DNA from 3 places in the Paraburkholderia sp. EG287B genome. Region 2 is predicted to be linked to each of the others. Evidence: riboswitches for the same ligand, from Rfam matches in the RefSeq annotation. Region 2 holds a riboswitch; each other region holds the start of a gene.
The links. A riboswitch is a leader RNA that binds a small molecule or an ion and turns the genes downstream of it on or off. The one in region 2 is predicted to bind manganese.
Positions count from the first base shown of each region.

Region 1: another riboswitch for manganese. It lies ahead of AB4Y40_RS34420 (TMEM165/GDT1 family protein); the one in region 2 lies ahead of AB4Y40_RS17300 (sodium:calcium antiporter).
Region 3: another riboswitch for manganese. It lies ahead of AB4Y40_RS05270 (TMEM165/GDT1 family protein); the one in region 2 lies ahead of AB4Y40_RS17300 (sodium:calcium antiporter).

Region 1 covers NZ_JBFRCG010000023.1:51,434-57,950, reverse strand. Annotated here, with positions in the region: gene AB4Y40_RS34420 (TMEM165/GDT1 family protein) at 167-754, opposite strand; yybP-ykoY riboswitch at 772-947, opposite strand; gene AB4Y40_RS34415 (metal/formaldehyde-sensitive transcriptional repressor) at 1,049-1,324, shown strand; gene dmeF (CDF family Co(II)/Ni(II) efflux transporter DmeF) at 1,332-2,627, shown strand; gene AB4Y40_RS34405 (DUF1289 domain-containing protein) at 2,631-2,831, shown strand; gene AB4Y40_RS34400 (hypothetical protein) at 2,844-3,839, opposite strand; gene AB4Y40_RS34395 (MFS transporter) at 3,884-5,125, opposite strand; gene AB4Y40_RS34390 (superoxide dismutase) at 5,172-5,906, opposite strand; gene AB4Y40_RS34385 (chromate transporter) at 5,938-6,517, opposite strand, start outside.
Region 2 covers NZ_JBFRCG010000009.1:31,227-37,743, forward strand. Annotated here, with positions in the region: gene AB4Y40_RS17285 (MFS transporter) at 1-488, opposite strand, end outside; gene AB4Y40_RS17290 (TetR/AcrR family transcriptional regulator) at 535-1,137, opposite strand; gene AB4Y40_RS17295 (HPP family protein) at 1,302-2,390, shown strand; gene AB4Y40_RS17300 (sodium:calcium antiporter) at 2,409-3,407, opposite strand; yybP-ykoY riboswitch at 3,585-3,688, opposite strand; gene AB4Y40_RS17305 (porin) at 3,761-4,804, opposite strand; gene AB4Y40_RS17310 (class I SAM-dependent methyltransferase) at 5,110-5,793, shown strand; gene AB4Y40_RS17315 (VOC family protein) at 5,841-6,239, shown strand; gene ugpB (sn-glycerol-3-phosphate ABC transporter substrate-binding protein UgpB) at 6,454-6,517, shown strand, end outside.
Region 3 covers NZ_JBFRCG010000002.1:552,759-559,275, reverse strand. Annotated here, with positions in the region: gene AB4Y40_RS05275 (DUF4136 domain-containing protein) at 1-622, shown strand, start outside; gene AB4Y40_RS05270 (TMEM165/GDT1 family protein) at 706-1,278, opposite strand; yybP-ykoY riboswitch at 1,333-1,526, opposite strand; gene guaD (guanine deaminase) at 1,564-2,871, opposite strand; gene AB4Y40_RS05260 (adenosine deaminase) at 3,066-4,127, opposite strand; gene xdhC (xanthine dehydrogenase accessory protein XdhC) at 4,168-5,226, opposite strand; gene xdhB (xanthine dehydrogenase molybdopterin binding subunit) at 5,347-6,517, opposite strand, start outside.

The DNA of each region.
Region 1 (6,517 bases), on a different contig from region 2:
TCCAGCGTCGGACCGGAGCCCCTACCGCGCGAGCGGTTTAGTCCTGCGGCCAGATTCGGACATCCATCCTATCCAATGATGTGCCGCTCGAACGACAAAATGTCCTTCGGAAGCGGTCACTCAACAGCGAATGTGCAGTCCTCGTCAGGACATGCGCTCCGGCCGCTTAGAACAGCGGATGTGCCTCGGGATACAGCGCCGTTCTGAGTGCAAAGCCCCCCAGAACCACAAAAATTATGGCGGCCACCACGTGTACAGCCTTGGTCGGTAACCGGTCGGCAAACTTGTGCCCAAGGTAAATGACCGGGACGTTGGCGAGCATCATGCCCAGTGTCGTTCCTGCAACGACCCAAAAAAATTCGTGAAAGCGGGCCGCGAGGGCAACCGTCACCACCTGCGTCTTGTCGCCCATTTCCGCTAGAAAAAACGTCACCACGGTCGTACCGAACACGCCCATGTGCCCCTTCGTAACGGCATCGGCCTCGTCAAGCTTGTCAGGAATCAGAATCCAGATGGCCATCAGCGCGAACGACGCGACAACGGCCCAGTTCATGACATGGGGATTGATGACGTTTGCGAGCCACGCTCCCAGCGCGCCCGAAAATCCGTGATTGACCAGCGTCGCCACGAAGACGCCGAGCACGATCGGAATGGGCTTGCGATAACGGGCAGCGAGAACGAGGGAGAGGAGTTGCGTCTTGTCGCCGATTTCAGCGAGTGCGACCACGCTGGTCGATACGAGGAAGGATTCCATTGGGTTTGTTGTTCCGGGCCGCGCAGTCAACACGCGATGACACACACCCCCGCGACCCGGCCAGGTAGGGATGCACGTCATCGGTCTTGCCAGGCTTGCGCTGCACACGCCATGTCGCCAGTTAGCGGACAAGTATGTTGACGTGCGCCTCCAGACATCGCGCCTGGAGCGGCTACTCCCCGAAGAGTGGCGCGATTATAAAAGCATCGCGCCGGCTCCTGCAAGGATATTTTAGTATACCCCTCCACCCTATTTTGCTAATATACCCCCCTACGCTATAACTGGAGGCGGAGCATGAGCCATACGATTCGCGAAAAACAGAAACTGCTCAACCGGGTACGCCGCATCAAGGGACAGGTCGAGGCCATCGAGCGTGCGCTCGAGGAAGAGCGCGGTTGCATGGACGTGCTGCAGCTCATTACGAGTAGCCGTGGCGCAATGAACGGCCTGCTCGCGGTGGTTCTTGAAGACCATATCCGTACGCACCTCGTCGACGCAGAGCCGCACGACGACGAGCACGGCAGCGGCACCGAGCAACTGATCGAGGTAGTGCACAGCTACTTCAAGTGAGAGAAACATGAGTCAATTCGAGAACGCCGCTTTCGGGGCGGGACACGATCACATCTTTCTGGGCGCAGCCCACGAAGAGAACGAGCGCAGAACCTGGATGGTGATCGCGCTGTGCAGCGCGATGATGGTGGCCGAAATTGTCGGCGGCAGTCTTTTTGGCTCGCTCGCACTCGTCGCCGATGGACTCCACATGTCGACGCACGCCGGCGCAATGCTGATCGCTGCTTTGGCGTATACCTACGCACGCCGGCACGCGGCCGACCCGCGCTTCGTATTCGGGACCGGCAAGCTCGGAGACCTCGCAGGCTTTACCAGCGCCATCGTGCTCGCGATGATTGCGCTGCTGATTGGGTACGAGGCCGTTTCGCGCTTTCTCTCGCCGGTGCCGATCCACTTCGGCCAGGCGATCCCCATCGCGGTGCTTGGCCTGCTGGTCAATCTGGCGAGCGTCTGGCTGCTGAGCGGCGACCATCACGGGCACAGCCACGGACATAGTCACGGGCACGCTCATGGCCACGCGCATGGGCATGAAGGCGACCACGGCCACGAAGAAGAGGTGCAACGCATCTTCGGTAGCGCCGGCGTCTTTGCCGTTTCGATCTTCGAAGATGGCGTGCCGCCCGTCTTCCGTATCAAGCCGGAAACGGCTGCTTCGAATCTTGGCGCCGATGCTGTTTCAGTGACGACAATCCGCCCCGATGGGGCGCAGCAAACCTTCGCATTTATCGATCGCGGCGGCTATCTCGAGTCGAAGGACGACATTCCCGAGCCGCATGCCTTCAAGGCCGTCGTCCGCCTGCCTGATGACGAGCATTCAATCGAGTTCGAAGAACACGAGCACGATCACGACGACGCGCAGGCTGCCGCGAACCGCGACCACAACATCCGCTCAGCCTACATTCACGTGATTGCAGACGCTGCAGTTTCCGTGCTGGCCATCATCGGCCTGTTGCTGGCCCGCGCGTTTGGCTGGGTCTGGATGGACCCGCTTGCAGGCATAGTTGGCGCGCTCGTCATCGCAAACTGGTCGTGGGGTCTCATGCGCGATACGGGTGGCATCCTGCTCGACGTGAACACGGACCGCCGCATGGCCGAGAACGTCCGCCACGTCATCGAAGACAACGGCGACACCGTGCTTGACCTGCATGTGTGGCGCGTAGGCCCAGGGCACATGAGCGCTGTCGTTTCGGTCGCCACAGGTGAAGCACAGCGCAACCCGGGTTTCTATCACGCGGCGCTCAAGCGGTTCAAGGGACTGTCGCATGTGACGGTCGAAGTGAATCCCAATCGGGCCGTAGCCTGAGCCATGGCAGTCAAATCTCCCTGCATCGACCTGTGCGCGTTCGATGGCAAGACCGGGCTCTGCACCGGCTGCTACCGGACGCGAGAGGAAGCCCGCAGCTGGAAAAAAATGACGGACCACAGGCGTCATCAGATCCTCAATGAAAAATCCCGGCGGCAGTCAAAGCTGACACGTGAAGCGCCGCAAGCGTCGAAACAGGACTGACCAGGCGCGCCCCTATCGCGGTGCCATGATCCGCAGGACGGGATGCCCGCCGACGTCCTTCAGCGGAAAGTACGACCGGTGCGTCGCCGCATCGAGACTGACAACGTGTGCATTCGGTCCCACGCGCCCGTCGCCAATCTTCGACACACGGGACGCGTCGACGCTGAACATCGACACGACGCCTGCCTCGCCAGCCACGAAGACCGTGTGCAATGCGGGATCGAACGCGATGACATCCGGCTCGCCGCCGACATCGAACGCCGAGACAACCTTCATCGAACGCATGTCGAGCACCAGCAGGCGCGCGTTGTCCTCACAGGCAATGAGCGCAAGGCGTAGTTCCGGGACAATCAGCAGTCCGTGATTGCCTTTCGCGCCAGGCAGATCGGTACGGGAGACAATCGTATTGGCTGCCGGATCGATCTCCACCAGTTGTCGCCTCGTCTGCACGTTGACAAAGATGTGTCGCGAAACCGGATCGTATTGCGAATTGCCCACTTCCCCGTCGAGCGGTATCGTCGCGATCCGCCGGTTGCCCGGGACATCAATTACTGTCTCGGTTTCTCCCGTCTCATCCGAGACGTAGAGCCTGCGCGCATCGGGCGCATACGACATGCCGTCCGGATAGATGCCGCCGGGCACCCGGGCAATTATTTTCAGCGTGCGCTCGTCGATTGCGACAACCTCGTTTGTGCCGGTCGCGGACGCATACACCCGGGACAGTTCCGGCACCACGAGCACGCCATGCACGGCGGAGATACCCGGTATGCGCGCAACAACGCGCGACGCGACTGTATCGAACACCACAACTTCGCTGTCACCCAGGTGAGCGATGAACAGCAGATGCCTGTCAGGGTCATAGCTTTCATAATCGAATCGTGACACTCGCCCAGGCAGTGGAACATCCTCGACGTGCTTCAGTGGCAGATTGCCAGTTACTGCGTCATCCGCTCCATGTGCGACGCAACCAGCGACGCTACCGGCCACAGTCAAGATTGCGAAAAGCATGCCGAAGAGCCGTGCGACGAAGCGACGGAGTGCGTTGGTGCGATTCACGACGATCCTCTATCTAACCTGATATGACGGGAAGCGGCGAGCACCGCGAGATCGTAGGCAATCTTGAGCACGCCACACGCTATCAGTGGTGCGCCGAGCCATCCGGCTCCCAGCAGCCCACCGGCGATTGTCGGCGCTACCGCCGCCGCAAGGCTGCGCGGCACCGCCGTAAAGCTCGCTGCCGCCGGTCGTTCGGGTGGTGTCACCACCGCCATTACATAGGCACTCCGGGTCGGCACATCGAGCTGCGACAGCGCACTGCGCACAAGCAAAAGGACCAGGGTCAGTGGTAGCGTCGGCGTGAAGGCGGCGGCGATCAGGCAGGCGCTTGACGGAATGTGTGTGAACACCATCGTGTTGAGCAGGCCGATCCTGCGGGCAATCGGTGCGGCGGCCAGTTGCGAGCCTGCACTGAGCAGCCCGGACCAGAAAAAGAACTGTCCTGCTGACGCGAGCGAAAGGCCAAAGCGCTGGATCAGCCACAGCGTGAGCAGCGAGTTCACGAGCAAACCTCCCGCAAACGCGTCGACGCTGAACAGCAGCGCGAGCCGCGTGACGATCGCGCGCGACGGGCCGAGCGGCGCCCGGGCAGTTGCCGCGTGCGCCGTACGCTTTGGTAGCCGGAGATACAGGAGGAAAACGACGAAGCCCGTGATTGCGTAGACGATGAACATCGCGCGCATGACGACGAGTGCGGAAAAGCCGGAATGGACTGCAACCCAGTCCGGTAATCCGGCGAGCAGCGCGCCTAGTGCAGCCGAAAGCCCACCCGCGAGGCTGTAGCGGGCGAAGAGCGCGGTTCGGACGTCGCCCCGCGCGGATTCGGCGAGACATGTGTGCTCAAGCGGCAGAAACAGGCTGACGTCACCCGAACTCGGGTTGAGCGTGCCGACAAACGCCACTACGAGCAGCGGCCAAAGTGACGACAGGAATCCAAACGCCAGGCCGGTTGCTGCCATCAGGGCCGCAGCGAAGAGCAGCAGCGCGCGCTGCGGGTAACGGCCACTCATCAAGCCGACAGCGATCGTCGCGACGGCAGAGCCCAGCAGTGTGGCGGTGCCGATCAGGCCAACCGTGAGCTTCCCGAAACCAAGCGACAGCAGATACGCGGGCAGCAGTACGGCAACGAAGCCGTCGCAGATCCCGCGCAGACTCCGTGCTACGAGCAGCAGCCACGCGCTCCGGTCCACGCCCGCCGGAGGAAGCAGGATTGAGAGTGGCGCCCGGGCAGCAGTCATTTCAGTACCCGCGTATTCGCCTCGACGTCGTGCCAGGCGCGTGCATTCACACCGTCGCGCGTGACGGCATCGCGGCTTGAAGTCTCATTGCAGCGTTATCCCAGTTGATGATGCTGAAAAGTTGGTTGACGTACTCATTGCGGCGGTTCTGATACTTCAGGTAGTAGGCATGCTCGAAAACGTCGAGAACCAGGATCGGCTGGATGCCCCACGCCGTGAGTTTCTGGTGGTTCTCGCACTGGAGGATCATGAGCTTTCCGGTCGCAGGCAGGTATCCAACGACGCCCCAGCCTGACGCTTCAGTGGCAATCGTCGCTGCCATGAGCTGGGTCCTGAACTTCTCGTATGAGCCGAAGTTGGTGTCGATCGCTTTTGCCAGATCGCCCTTCGGCTCGCCGCCCTTGCCCGATATGCTCGTCCAGTAGATGGTGTGGAGGATGTGGCTCGACAACTGAAAGGCCAGCTCCTTCGTATGAAACTTCACCAGCGCGAAATCGTTCGTTTCCCGCGCCTTGGCCAGCGCTTCTTCGGCCTTGTTTGCCGCAGCGGCGGCTGGCTTGTGGTGAAAGTTGTAATGGAGTTCAACCGTGCGGGCATCAATGGCCGGTTCGAGTGCGTCATAGGCGAATGGCAGCGGCGCCGCCGCATACTTGCCATCCGCATTGACGAGTCTGTCGACATAGCCGGGAACGCTGGCCGCGTGGACCATTTGCGCCCGGGACAGCATCATTCCTGCACCGACTGCGGCGGTATCGTGCAGAAAGGTACGTCGCGACTTCATATGCATTCCTCGCAGTTGTCCCGCACGCGGGTTACCAGGCGTACAGATGGAGAAGCGGATAGAGCACAAGGCCGATCAGGGCGGCTGCGACGACGATCACGGGCTCTGGAAGTTTCCTGAAGCGCCACAGCAGCAGCACGGCTGCGAGTGCGATCAGCGCGGTTGGCCAGTCGATGACCGAACGTCTGGCAATGACGACGACCGAACCGGTAATTGCCCCTACGGCAGCAGCCGTAATGCCATCGACAACCGCCTTCACAGCAGGCAGCCGCCCATACTTCTTGAAGTACGGTGCGGGCAACACAGTGAACAGGTAGCACGGCAGAAACGTTCCGAGCGCGGCAACGCAGGCACCGGCCAGTCCCGCAACCAGATAGCCGATGAAACCTACGGTGATGACAACCGGCCCCGGCGTAATCATCGCGACGGCGACCGCATCAACGAACTGTTTGTCGTTGAGCCAGTGGTGCTCGGTCACGACGCCGCCGTAGAGAAACGGCACGATCGCCAGACCCGAGCCGAACACGAACGCACCCGCCTTCGTGAAGAAAAGACCAATCTGGCCGAGCAGCGGGAGATCCAGTCCGCTGAAGACGCCAGCAAGTGCAGGC
Region 2 (6,517 bases):
AGCGCCTGGCCGGCGACCGCTGCGATCCCATAGGCGGCACCAAAGAGACTGAGCGCAAGCCCCTTCTGGTGCGCCGGAAAGAGCGCATGGATCGACGCCAGCGCCTGAGGCGCCATGACGGCCGCGGCGGCGCCCTGAAGGATGCGTCCTGTCACCAGCGCAGCGGGCGAGCTGGCGAACCCGCACACGGCCGAAGCCGCTGCGAACGCGAGGATCCCTACGAGGAAGATGCGTCGCCGTCCGTACAGGTCGCCGAGCCGGCCGCCCGTAATGAGAAAGATTGCGTAGGTCGCCGCATAGGCCGAAATCACCAGCTGCGCGATGTCGGCGCTGGCATGCAGGTCGGCCTGCATCGACGGCAGCGCGACGTTGACGATGAAGAAGTCGAGCGGCGGCAACAGCGTGCCCATCAGCAGCACCGTCAACGCCCACCAGGTGCGCGCGCCCGCTCGCGTGGGCGGCATTTCCACAGTCGAAAGGTTCGTCATGCGGCCTCCATATGGAATCATTCAGTTCCTAATTAAGCAAAAAAAACTAGCGGATGGCGCCGAGCGCGATTTCAGCGATTGCATCCATCGCATTCTCGCCGGCGTCGGTCTTGCCCAGCACGCGCATGCCTTCGATCGTGCAGAGCAGAAAGCGCGCGAGATCGTCGGCATTCTGGTCGGCGGCCAGTTCGCCCGCGGCCTGGCCACGCCGGATCGCGCCGGCGAGCAGCGCCTGCATGCGCGTGAACATGTCCGTGACGCGGGCTTTCACCTCGGCGTCGAAGGGCAGACACTCGGTGGCGGCGGCTGTCACCGGGCAGCCAGCAAGCCCTTCGAGGCCGGCGGAAAGACGCACGTAATGACGCAGCGCCTCGCGCAGCGCGGTGCGCGCCGAGGCGTGCCGCAGGTTGCGCGTGAGCCGAGCGATACCGCGCTCGGTGTAGAAGTCGAGCGCCGCGAGAAAGAGCTGGTGCTTGTCGCCGAACGCCTTGTAGAGGCTGCCGCGCGAGAGTTGCGTCCCTTCGATCAGGTCGGGCAGCGACGTTGCCGCATAGCCGCGCGCGCGAAATACCTCTAGCGCGTTCTGCACGGCTTCCTGCTCGTCGAATTCGCGTGGACGGCCGGGGCCAGAACGGGTATCGGGTTTCATGTCGTTATTCTAGACCAAACGATTCCGAATTGCCGAGAAAAAACACGCGCCGCGAATCCAAACATGCATACAGGATGAATTATATGTACGCACAGAAATATCAATTGTTGATATTCGGCGCGCGTCGGTAATCTGGCCGACATACCGACCAGCCCGCCCCAGCTATGTCCCGCATCGCGCTCATCGAATGGTTGACGAGTTTCGTGCCCAACCCGGCCGCGCCGCAATGGCGCGAGCGGGGGCGGCGCTGTGCCGGAGCGTTGATCGGCATCGCGTTCACGGGACTCGCAACCCATGTGATGTTCGGCGCGGCGGGCGACATCCCGCTGCTCGTGGCGCCCATGGGCGCGTCCGCGGTGCTGCTGTTCGGCGCGTCGGACAGCCCGCTTGCGCAACCGTGGTCGATTCTCGGCGGCAACTTCGTCTCCGCGCTGGTGGGCGTGGCGTGCGCGCAATGGATCGCGTCGCCGGTCGCCGCGGCTTCCGTGGCGGTGGCGCTTGCCATCTGCGCGATGTTCCTGTGCCGCTGCGTGCATCCGCCTTCAGGCGCGGTCGCGCTGACCGCCGTGCTCGGCGGCCCCGCTGTTCATGCGCTCGGCTTTCACTTCGTGCTCGCGCCGATCGTGTTCCAGTCCTTTGCGTTGCTCAGTGCGGCGCTCGCCTTCCACGCGCTGACCGGGCACCGCTATCCGCGCGCAGCGTTTCGTCCCACGCCGGAAGCCGCTGCCGCGCCGCTCGCCGCGCTCTCGCAACATCTGCTCGAGCCGCTGGATTTTCCGCAAAAGTCGTTCGAACAACTAACTTGTGAGGAAATCATGTCGATTGGCTGTCCCGCCGTGCCAGCGACCATGGGCGCGCGGGCGGCGCACGAGATGTTCCGCCGCCACGGTGCTTCGACGCTGCCCGTGGTCGATGCGATGGATCGCGTGGTCGGCGTCGTCACGCATCACGCGCTCGGCGACCTCGCACCGGCGGCTGGCCTCAAGCGTATCTGGAACTCGCTGCGCCGCGCGGTGCTGCGCGAGTCGGCGCGCGTGGAAGAAACGGTGGAAGCCGTGATGGCGGCCGGCGTGCACGCGGTCCATCGGGCCACGCCGCTCGCGCATCTGGTACCGATCTTCATCGAGCACGCCTACCACGACATTCCGGTGATGGACGATGCGCGGCGGCTGGTCGGCGTGGTCAGGCATTCGGACATGATCCGCTGGCTCCATCACCACGCGGGCACCGCCCAGGCCGCCGCGGCAGCCTGAGCCTGGCGCCCGGCCGCGTCACACCACGAACAGCAACGCCGCGAACACCGCATAGAGCCAGCCGACATGCGTGAGCTGACGGCTGCGTACCTTCGGCGCACGAAACGCCCACTGCAGGAACAGGATGGCGACCATCGTCGTCACGGCCGCGAGAATCGAAGGCGTGCCGAGATGCCATGGCGTGAAGAAGAGGCCGAACGCCGTGGGAATAGTGGCCTGAATCATCATCGCGCCGCTGATGTTCGCCAGTGCCAGCCGCTCCTTGCCCTGGCGCACCCAGATGATCGCGTTCATGATCTCGGGCAGCTCGGTGGCGATCGGGCTGAACAACACGGCGGTCAACTGCGGGCTCAGGCCAAGCCACGGTCCCACGGCGCCGATCTGCTGCACGAACAGATGCGAGGCCGCGAAGATCACCGCGAGCGCGCCCAGCGTCTGCAGCAGAATCCACACCATGGCCGGATTGTCGTCGTGCGGGCGCAGCTTCAGCGGCTCGAGATCGGCTTCCACCTCGCCGCTATCTTCAGCGGAAAGCTCCTTCCAGCAGTAGAACGCGTAGGCCGAGAGAAACGCGATCCCCAGTATCGGCTTGAAGCTGAACACCACGAGCCCGAGCGCGATCTTCGCGACGAAGATCGCGAGGAACCAGAGCTGGTCGCGGCGCAGACGGCGCGTATTGACGTCGACGGTAGCCGCGCGCTCGCGGCCCACGCGCTTCGCCGTCGCAAGCAACGCGAAGCCCACCACGGCATAGGCGATCGTGCTGAGCGCGAGCGGCCCGCCAATCGCGGCGCCTACGCCAATTTCCTTGTGCGCGGGATCGCCGCCGAAAGCGACGGCAACGAGCGTGACCACGCTCTCGGGCAGCGCGGTGCCGAATGCGGCGAGGATCGTGCCGGTGGCGGTTTGCGTGACCTTGAGCTTGTGGCCGAGCCACTCGACGCTATTGACGAAGGTCTCGCAGGACAGGTAGATGATGCCGGCCGCGGCAACGAGCAAGGCGAACGTCAAGATCATGACGAACGCCCCGTGGCGTAAATGAGGGGGTGATGGGGGGCGAGACGAGTCATTGTTATTGCCGTGATGTGCGAGCCGGGCACCGAAACCATGACGTATCCCTTCGCCCGGCCCGGGTGAAAGGGAAAACGTCATAGGTCTCGTCAGGCCGCGCTATTGCAGCGATTCGCTGCAATGATCCGCAATACGGCTGCCGGCGCCATGGTGCAGGGGCACCAATTATGTTGACGGCGGCGCAACGCCAAAGCCGGCGTTGCAGACTACTCCCCTAAGACAGGGGGCGATTATAGCCGAAGTTCATGGCGGCGAGCGATTTCCAGCGTGCCCGCCGCGCGCGCCTCGCACAACGCGAATCAGAACTTGTGACGCAGCCCGACCATGACCATCGCCTGCTCGTCGTTGCTTGCATCGTTGCCGAAGTCGCCGAACGAGGCGACCGCGTTGACGAACTCGCCCGTATCGGCGTCGATCGTCTTGCCCGAAGCCTTCTGGTAGCCCGCGAGCGCGTAGATATCGGTGCGCTCCGAGAGGAAGTAGTCGCCGCCCAGGCTGAACTGGTTGTAGCTCGCGTCCACGCCGTTGCCGTGCCCCTTGGTGTAGTTGTAGCCGAAGCCCACGAGCGCGACCGGCGTGACCTGATAGTTGATGAACGCCTGGCCCGTGTTGAACTTCGTGTTGCTGTTCGCGCCGTACGCGCTCTGGTAGTTCGCGTACTCGACATTGCTGTACGCGAGGCCCGCCGTCACCGGCCCATACGTATAGTCGCCGGCCGCGCGAATGATCTGCAGCGAATTCGCGGAGACGAAGCCGCCCGTAATGGCGGCGGAATCCACGTTGACGTCGTTGTTCGGATTCAGGCCGTCGAACGTCGCGGCCGTGCCGCCGTTGCTGTTGGCCTTGAAATAGCCCGCGCCGAAGCCGAACGGACCATGGTTGTATGCGGCCGCCACGGCCCACGTCTGCCCCGCGCCGGTGCTGCCCGGCTGGCCGCCGAACGCGTACATCGCGCTCATCTGCAGGCCACCGAAGTTGGGGCTCGCATACTTGATCGAGTTGCTGGTGCGGTAGCTGTTGTCGTAGTTGTCCATGTCGCCGGGCGTGGCGAACGCGGAGCCGAATGCGCCGTCGTTGGTGAGCGGCTGCAGCAGGTCGATGAGCGGGTCGTACTGGCGGCCGAGCGTGACGCTGCCCGCAGTGCTCGAATTGAGGCCGACCATGGCCGTGCGGCCGAACAGGCGGCCGCCCTGGCCCTGCTTGCCGTTGTCGACGTTGAAACCGCTTTCGAGCTTGAAGATCGCCGAGAGGCCGTTGCCGAGGTCCTCGGTGCCGCGCAGGCCCCAGAGGTTCGGCGACATGTTGCCGGACATCATCTGGAACGTCCCGCCCGAGCCGCGCATCGCGGCAAGTCAACGTCGGCTCACACCATCTCATTCATGAAATCACGCATGCTTTCTTATGTGTTGCGCGCTGCTCTGTGCGCTACGGTCGCCGCTGCCTTCTCAGGATGCGCGAACCTGCATCCGCAGCCCAACGGTCCCGGGGATTGCGTCGGGCCGGCCGGCTTCTGCGTGCCGTTCTTCAGTTCGTAATTCGCGACACCGGTCCTCCTGCCGTCGAGTTGGCGCGCCGTTCCGGGTCTCCGGCGGCGCGCATAATACGCGTTTCGGTGGCACAACCACGATCTGCGTTGACAAGGAGACCCATGAGTCGCGATATCCGCACCGACGCCGAAGTCCTCGCATCATGGCAGCGCAACGCGACGCCTTGGATCGCGGCCGTGCGCGGTGGCGAGATCGCGAGCCGCCGGCTCGTGACGGACGCAGCGGTGCTCGACGCCGTGCTCGCGTGCGCGCCGCGCAGCGTGATCGATCTCGGCTGCGGCGAAGGCTGGCTCGCGCTGGCGCTCGCGCGCCGCGGCGTCGCCGTCACGGGCGTCGACGCGGTGCCCGAACTCGTGGAGTCTGCGCGCGCGGCGGGGCTCACGGACTGCCGCCTGCTAACCTACGAGCAGGTCGCGCAGGGCGCACTACCCTGCCGCGCCGATGCGGTGGTGTGCAACTTCTCGCTCATCGGCTCGACCAGTGTCGATGCTCTGCTGCGCGCGGTGCCCACGTTGCTGGCGCCGCAAGGCACGCTCATCGTGCAGACGCTGCATCCACTCGTGGCATGCGGCGACGAACCCTATGTCGACGGCTGGCGCGCCGGATCGTGGGCCGGATTCAGCAGTGCGTTTCGCGATGCGCCGCCGTGGTACTTTCGTACGCTCGAAAGCTGGATCGCCTTGCTCGACATGAGCGGCCTCGACTTGCGCGCGCTGCGCGAGCCGCTCGACCCGCGCAGCGGCAAGCCCGCTTCCGTGCTGTTCATGGCGCAACGGCGCGGCTGACACCGCCCCCGCGCGCCGCTGCAAACGAGGAGACAAAGACGATGGCGATGATTTCTCACGTGTACATCGGCGTGAACGATTTCGGGCAGGCATTCACGTTCTATTCCCCGCTCATGCAGGCGCTCGGCTTCGTGCTGAAATTCCGCGAGCCCGACTACCCGTGGGCGGGCTGGATGGAGCCGGGCGTGCCGCGGCCGCTCTTCCTCGTCGGCCGGCCGTGGGACGGCAACGCCGCGCAACCCGGAAACGGCCAGATGGTCGCGCTGCTCGCGCCTTCGCGCGCGGCAGTCGACGCCGCCTACGCCGCCGCGCTCGCGCACGGCGGCACCGACGAAGGCGCGCCCGGCCTGCGCCCGCACTATCACCCGAACTACTACGGCGCGTACTTTCGCGACCCCGAAGGCAACAAGCTCTGCGTCTGTTGCCACGATGCCGTGGACCATTGATACGCCGCGGCACGAGCCATCACACGGGCGTCCCAATCGCTGTGCTACCCTTGCGCTGCCTTGGGCCGAGGGTGCCGTGCGCGCGTGCGAGCGACCGCCGGCGGACGGCCCGATGTATCGAAGTCGAAAATCGAAGTCCTGAACCAAAGTCCCGCGCCGCGCCTCAACGCGCGCATGTGCAGGGACAACGATCAATAACAGGAAGAAGACCCAGATGAAAAAGCACGAGATACAACGCGCGGGTTCGCGCGGCCGCTTGCGCGCGCTGATCGCCGCCG
Region 3 (6,517 bases), on a different contig from region 2:
CTACGTGACGAGCCAGGTGACCGCCTTCTCCGCATGGGACGGCGGCAGTGACGCCACGCGCACCTTCGCGTTCAAACGCAGCCCCGAGCAGAACCAGAGCATCGAGCAGAGCACCTACGAGCAGTTCGTCGCCAACGGGCTCGCCATGCACGCATTCCGCCTCGTGGCCGAGCCGCAGGCGCGCTATCTCGTGGGCCTCGCCTACGGCAGCCGCACCGACACGGTGACGGTCGCGCAGCCCGTGTTCTACAACCCCTGGCCGGGCCCGTACTGGGGGCCGTGGAACCCGTGGGGCGCATGGGGACCTTATCAGCCCGCCTACGTGAACCAGAGCTATCCCGTGTATTCGCATGCGCTCGCGATTCGCATCACGGAAAAGGCGAGCGGCAAGGAGGTCTATAACGTGCAGGCGCGCACTTCGGGCGACGATCCCTCGCTCGTACGCGTGATGCCCTTTCTCGTGCAGAGCGCGCTGGGGAATTTCCCGCTGGCCAACGGCACGGTCACGGAGGTCAAGATTCCGGTCGGCAAGAATGGCGGCGCGCCGAACGAGACAGCTGCGGCTCCGGCGGGTGCGGGGCAGGGCAGTGCGGCCGCGACGGGGAACGCGCCGGCGAAATAGGCACGCATCGTCGTGCCCGCCCACCAGGCGACGCGTCGGAACTTCTGTCCGGCGCGTTTTTTTATGCCATGCGCGACGGCACGTCAGAACCCCACGCCCAGAATCGCGAGCACGCCGAGTACGACGAACAGCACCGCCGCAACGGCATGCACGAGTTTCGTCGGCAGCTTGTGGGCGAAGCGGTCGCCGAGCAGGATCGCGGGCACATTGGCGATCATCATGCCGAGCGTCGTGCCCGCCACCACGCCGAAGAAGTCGTGAAAGCGCGCGGCGAGCGCCACGGTCGCGATCTGCGTTTTGTCGCCCATTTCCGCTAGAAAGAAGGTCACCACCGTGGCGCCGAACACGCCGAGCTGCGAGCGGTTCACGTTCGCCTCGCCTTCATCGAGCTTGTCCGGTACGAGGATCCAGAGCCCCATGGCGACGAACGAGGCGGCGAGCGCCCAGCGCATGACGCCAGGCGTCACGAACGCGCCGAGCCACGTGCCGAGCGCGCCCGCGCCCGAGTGATTGACGAGCGTCGCGACGAGCACGCCGAGGATGATCGGCAGCGGTCTGCGGTAGCGCGCCGCGAGCACGAGCGAGAGCAACTGCGTCTTGTCGCCGATTTCGGCGAGCGCGACTGCGCCGGCCGAGACCAGGAAGGCTTGGTTCACGTTCTGATGGATCCTCGGGCCGTGTGTCTGCGAGCGACGACCCACGAACCGCCGGGCCCTGTTGCGGCGGACATGGGTCATCGGTCTCGCCAGGCCCGGGACAAAGGCCGCGTCCGCCATGGCCGTACAAGCCAGGTCTGTTGACGGACGCCCCCGCGAATTCGCGCGCGGCAAGCCCCGGATCCGAAGACCGGCGCTGCGGCGCGATGCGAGGCGGCTACTCCCCAATGAAGCGCGGATCATAGTATCGCGCTTTTGCCTGCAACCCCGCGCTGGGCGGGGCTTTCAGCGGCGCGTGCCGGCGCGGCTGTGCACGCGCTTGCCTGCCGCGTAGGTCTCGAACACGGCGCGGTCGTCGCCGAGCAGGGCGAGCGCGAACAGCAATTCTTCCAACGATTCGGCGCGTGCCGTGCGCCGCGCGAGCAGCGGCGTGGCCTGCGCGTCGAGCACGACGAAGTCCGCTTCGCTGCCGGGCGCGAGCGTGCCGATCTTGTCGGCGAGATCGAGCGCCTGCGCCGCGCCCGCTGTCGCCAGCCAGAACATGCGCGTGGCCGTGAGGTGGTGGCCGCCCATGCGCGCGACCTTGTGCGCCTCGTTCATGGTTTGCAGCATGGAGAACGAGGTGCCGCCGCCCACGTCGGTGGCGAGCGTCACCGGCATCGACGATTCGCCGGCCTTGTCGAAGTCGAACAGGCCGCTGCCGAGGAACAGGTTCGAGGTCGGGCAGTGCGCCGCGACCGTGCCCGTATCTGCCATGCGGCGGCGGTCTTCATCGTCGAGCCAGATGCAGTGGCCGTACACGGCCCGCTTGCGCAGGAGTCCGTAGTGATCGTACACGTCGAGGTAGCTGCGATGGCCCGGGAACAGTTCCTTGACCCACTTCACCTCGTCCGGGTTCTCGGCCACGTGGCTCTGGATGAAGATGTCGCCATGCGCCTTCGCGAGCGCGCCGCACGCTTCGAGCTGCGCCTCGGTCGAAGTGGGCGCGAAGCGCGGCGTGAGCGCGTACATCTGGCGCCCGCGGTTGTGCCAGCGCTCGATCAACTCGGCGCTGTCGTCGTAGCCCGTTTGCGGCGTGTCGCGCAGGAACTCGGGGCAATGGCGGTCCATCAGCACCTTGCCCGCGACCATGCGCAGGTTCTTCGCTTCGCTCGCGGTAAAGAGCGCGTCGGCGGACTGCTTGTGCACGGTGCAGTACACGAGCGCCGTGGTCGTGCCGCAGGCGAGCAGCTCGTCGACGAAAAAGCGCGCCGTGTCCTGCGCCACCGCTTCGTTTTCGAAGCCGCGCTCGGTCGGGAACGTGTACGTGTTCAGCCACGGCAGCAGACCCGGCGCGGGCGAGGCGATCATGTCAGTCTGCGGATAGTGGATGTGCGTGTCGATGAAGCCAGGCACGATCAGCTTGTCGCGCAGATTGTGGACCGTCGCGTTTTCATCGACGCGCGACTTGAGCGCGGACCACGCGCCCGAGGCGACCACGTGGCCGTCTTCGACGATCACGACGCCGTCTTCGTCAAAGACAGCGGCGTCGGACGATTGCGCAGGGTCGCCGGTGAACGTCAACAGTTTTGCGCGGTAAGCCGATTGAGTCATGGGAACTTCGTCTCCGATAAATTCAGGTAATCGTCCAATGCATGCCCCGCATCACGCATGCCGCTCCTGAAATTGCGGCGCGCAAGGGCCCACGGTCCGGCGCTCGCGCGCTGGACCGGATTCGTGTGACAGCCCGGGCTGGGGCTTGCTGTGCGGACGAGTCCGCGTTTTTAGTTAGCGCCTGGGTGCAGGCCCTAAGCCGTTGCGCGACTCCAGTTCGCGTCGAGCTTCGCGATCAGCGCGGCGCGCTCTTCGGGCGTCACGAACGAAGCCTCGAAGCCGTTGCGCAGGATCGTGTACACCTCGTCGTCGTCGAGCTCGAGCGCTTCGATGATGGCGCGGTAGTTCTCGTTGACGTAGCCGCCGAAGTAGGCGGGATCGTCGGAATTGACGGTCACTGCGACGCCCTTGTCGAGCAGGGCCTTGAGCGTGTGCTGCGTCATGTCGTCGAACACGCACAGCTTGGTGTTCGAGAGCGGGCACACCGTGAGCGCCACGCGCGTGTCGGCCAGACGCGTGACGAGCGCCGCGTCTTCGATGCTGCGCACGCCGTGATCGACGCGGTCGACCTTGAGCAGGTCGAGCGCTTCGTAAATATAGGAGGGCGGGCCTTCCTCGCCTGCGTGCGCGACGAGCTTCAGCCCCAACGCCCGCGCCTTCTCGAACACGCGCTCGAATTTCGAAGGCGGATGACCGCGCTCCGACGAGTCGAGGCCCACGCCGATCAGGCGCGCATAGCGCTCGAACAGCGGGCGCGCGGCTTCAAAGGTGGCGAGCGCATCGGCTTCGCTCAGGTGGCGCAGGAAGCACAGGATCAGCTTGCTCGTGAGGCCGCGCTTTTCGGCGTCGGCAAGCGCGCGGTCGATGCCCGCGACCACGGTTTCGATCGGCACGCCGCGTTCGGTGTGCGTTTGCGGATCGAAGAAAATTTCGGTGTGCACGACGTTGTCGGCGAGCGCGCGCTCGCAGTACGCCATCGTCATGTCGTAGAAGTCCTGCTCCGAGAGCAGCACGCTCGCGCCCGCGTAGTAGATGTCGAGGAACGACTGCAGGTCGGTGAACGCGTAGGCGGCGCGCAGCGCGTCGATCGAGTCGTAGGCGAGCTTGACATTGTTGCGCTGGGCGAGCGCGAAGATCAGCTCGGGTTCGAGCGAGCCTTCGATATGGATGTGCAGCTCGGCCTTCGGCGCATTGGCGGCCTTTTCGACGAGCGCCTTTGCGTTGGCGGCGGTATTGGCGGTGGTCGTGATCGTCATGTTCGGTTCGATTAGCTTTCGGGTTCTTCAGTGTTTGACATCACGCGGAATGGGTGGCGGGGGCATGCGCCGCGCTCGCCCGCTTCGCCGCTTCGATCGCCTGCAGCAGTTGCGCGGCGGCCGACACGGCGATGACTTCGGGCGACTTGTCGACGATGCCGTCCACGCCGAGCGGGCAGTTCATGCGCGCGATCTGCAGGGGATCGATGCCGCGCGCGGCGAGCCGGTGCTCGAACTGCTTGCGCTTCGTGTGCGAGCCGATCATGCCGAAGAACACGAAGTCGCCGCGGCGCAGGATGCGCTCGGCGAGATCGAGGTCGCGCGAATGATCGTGCGTCATCACGATGAAGCTCGTGCCGGGCGGGGCCGTGTCGACGGCTTCGTCGGGCGCGTCGTTGGCGTCGATCGCCACGTTGGGCGCGTTCAGCAGCGCGAACGCCTCGGGCGTCGGAAACGCGGCGTCGCGCTCGTCGACCCACAGCACGCGGCAGGGCAGCGTGCTGAGCACGCGCACGAGCGCTGCGCCCACGTGGCCCGCGCCGAACAGCACGACGGGAAAGTCGTTCGGCGCGATGGTTTCGGTGAGGAGCAGTGCGCCGCCCGTTTCCCACAGCAGGCAGTCGGGCGCTTCCACGCCCGGCTCCGGCTCGGAAAGCATGGCCGGATCGGCTGCGGTGCCTTCACCTTCCGGGCTCCCGTTCCGCGAGGAGCGAAATGATACGCTACGCACGGTCGACGCGCCTGCCGCGAGGCGGCGCGCGAGCGTGGCGAGCCAGCCGAGGTCGGCCACGTCGAGGCGCTCGAACGCGAGCACCACGGCGCCGCCGCAGCACTGGCCGAGGCTCGGCCCGAGCGCGAGGCGCTCGAGGCGCCGCGCGTGCGGCGTGCGCATGCCGTCGCGCAGCACCTGACGCGCGATTTCGATGGCCTTCCATTCGAGGTGGCCGCCGCCGATGGTGTGGCGGGCCGCTTCGCGCGTGACGATCATCTTCGTGCCGGCCTCGCGCGGCGCCGATCCCTCGACGCGCGCAACGGTGACCAGCACGGCGGCGTCGCCGTGCGCGAGCAGTTGCTGCAGATCGGAAAGCCAGGTTTGCATCTGGCGCTTCTCCCTACGGGGCGGCACGTTCTCGCCTGTGCCGCCGGTTAATCTTCGTGGCTTCGCGCGGGCTGCGCTTCGCGGTTGGAGTGTGCGAGGCGCCGGCAGGTTCGCGCGCGGTCAGTCCATTTTGCGGTGGTTTTCCCGCAGCGCGTCCAGCGCATCGAGAATTGCTTCAGGCGTCGCGGGCGCGCGCAGCGGCGCGGCCTCGCGCGCCTCGGGCACTGCCGCGCCCACGGCGTCGCGAATCGCGAGAAATACCGAGAACGGCAACAGCAGCGGCGGCTCGCCCACGGCCTTCGAGCGGAACACGGTCGGTTCGACATTGCAGTTGCCGCCGCTGCGATAGAGCTTCACGTCGAACGCCTCTGGCGTGTCGCTCACGGCCGGAATCTTGTAAGTGGACGGGGCATGCGTCATGAGCCGTCCGTCGCGGTTCCACCAAAGCTCCTCGGTGGTGAGCCAGCCCATGCCCTGAATGAAGCCGCCTTCCACCTGGCCGAGATCGATGGCCGGATTGATCGACTGGCCCGCGTCGTGCAGCACATCGGCGCGCACGAGCTTCCATTCGCCCGTGAGCGTGTCGACGACCACTTCGGACACCGCCGCGCCATAGGCGAAGTAGTAGAACGGATGGCCGGTGAGCGTGCGCGCGTCCCAATGCACTTTGGGCGTGGCATAGAAGCCATCGGACCACAGTTGCACACGCTTCATGTATGCGAGTTCGACGCATTCGCCAAAGGCGATCGCCTTGCCGTTCGCTCGCACCAGGCCATCGTCGAACGCGACGTCTTCGGCTGCGCCGCCGTATTGTGCCGCCGCGAACGCGGCGAGGCGCGCGCGGATCGTGAGCGCGGCATCCTCGGCGGCCTTGCCGTTGAGGTCGCTGCCCGTCGAGGCCGCCGTCGCCGACGTATTGGCGACCTTCGAGGTATCGGCGGCGCTCACGCGCACGCGTGCGAGCGGCAAGCCGAGCGTGCCCGCCACGACCTGTGCGACCTTGGTGTTGAGCCCCTGGCCCATTTCGGTGCCGCCGTGGTTCACGAGCACCGAGCCGTCGCGATACACATGCACGAGCGCGCCCGCCTGGTTCAGATGCGGCACGTTGAACGAGATGCCGAACTTGACCGGCGTGAGCGCCAGGCCGCGCTTGAGCACGGGGCTCGTGCGGTTGTACGCGGCGATGGCCGCGCGGCGCTCGTGATAGCGGCTCGACGCGAGCAGTTCGTCGGTGAGCGGCGCGAGCACGTTGTCCTCCACGCGCTGGCCGTACGGCGTGACGTCGCGCTCG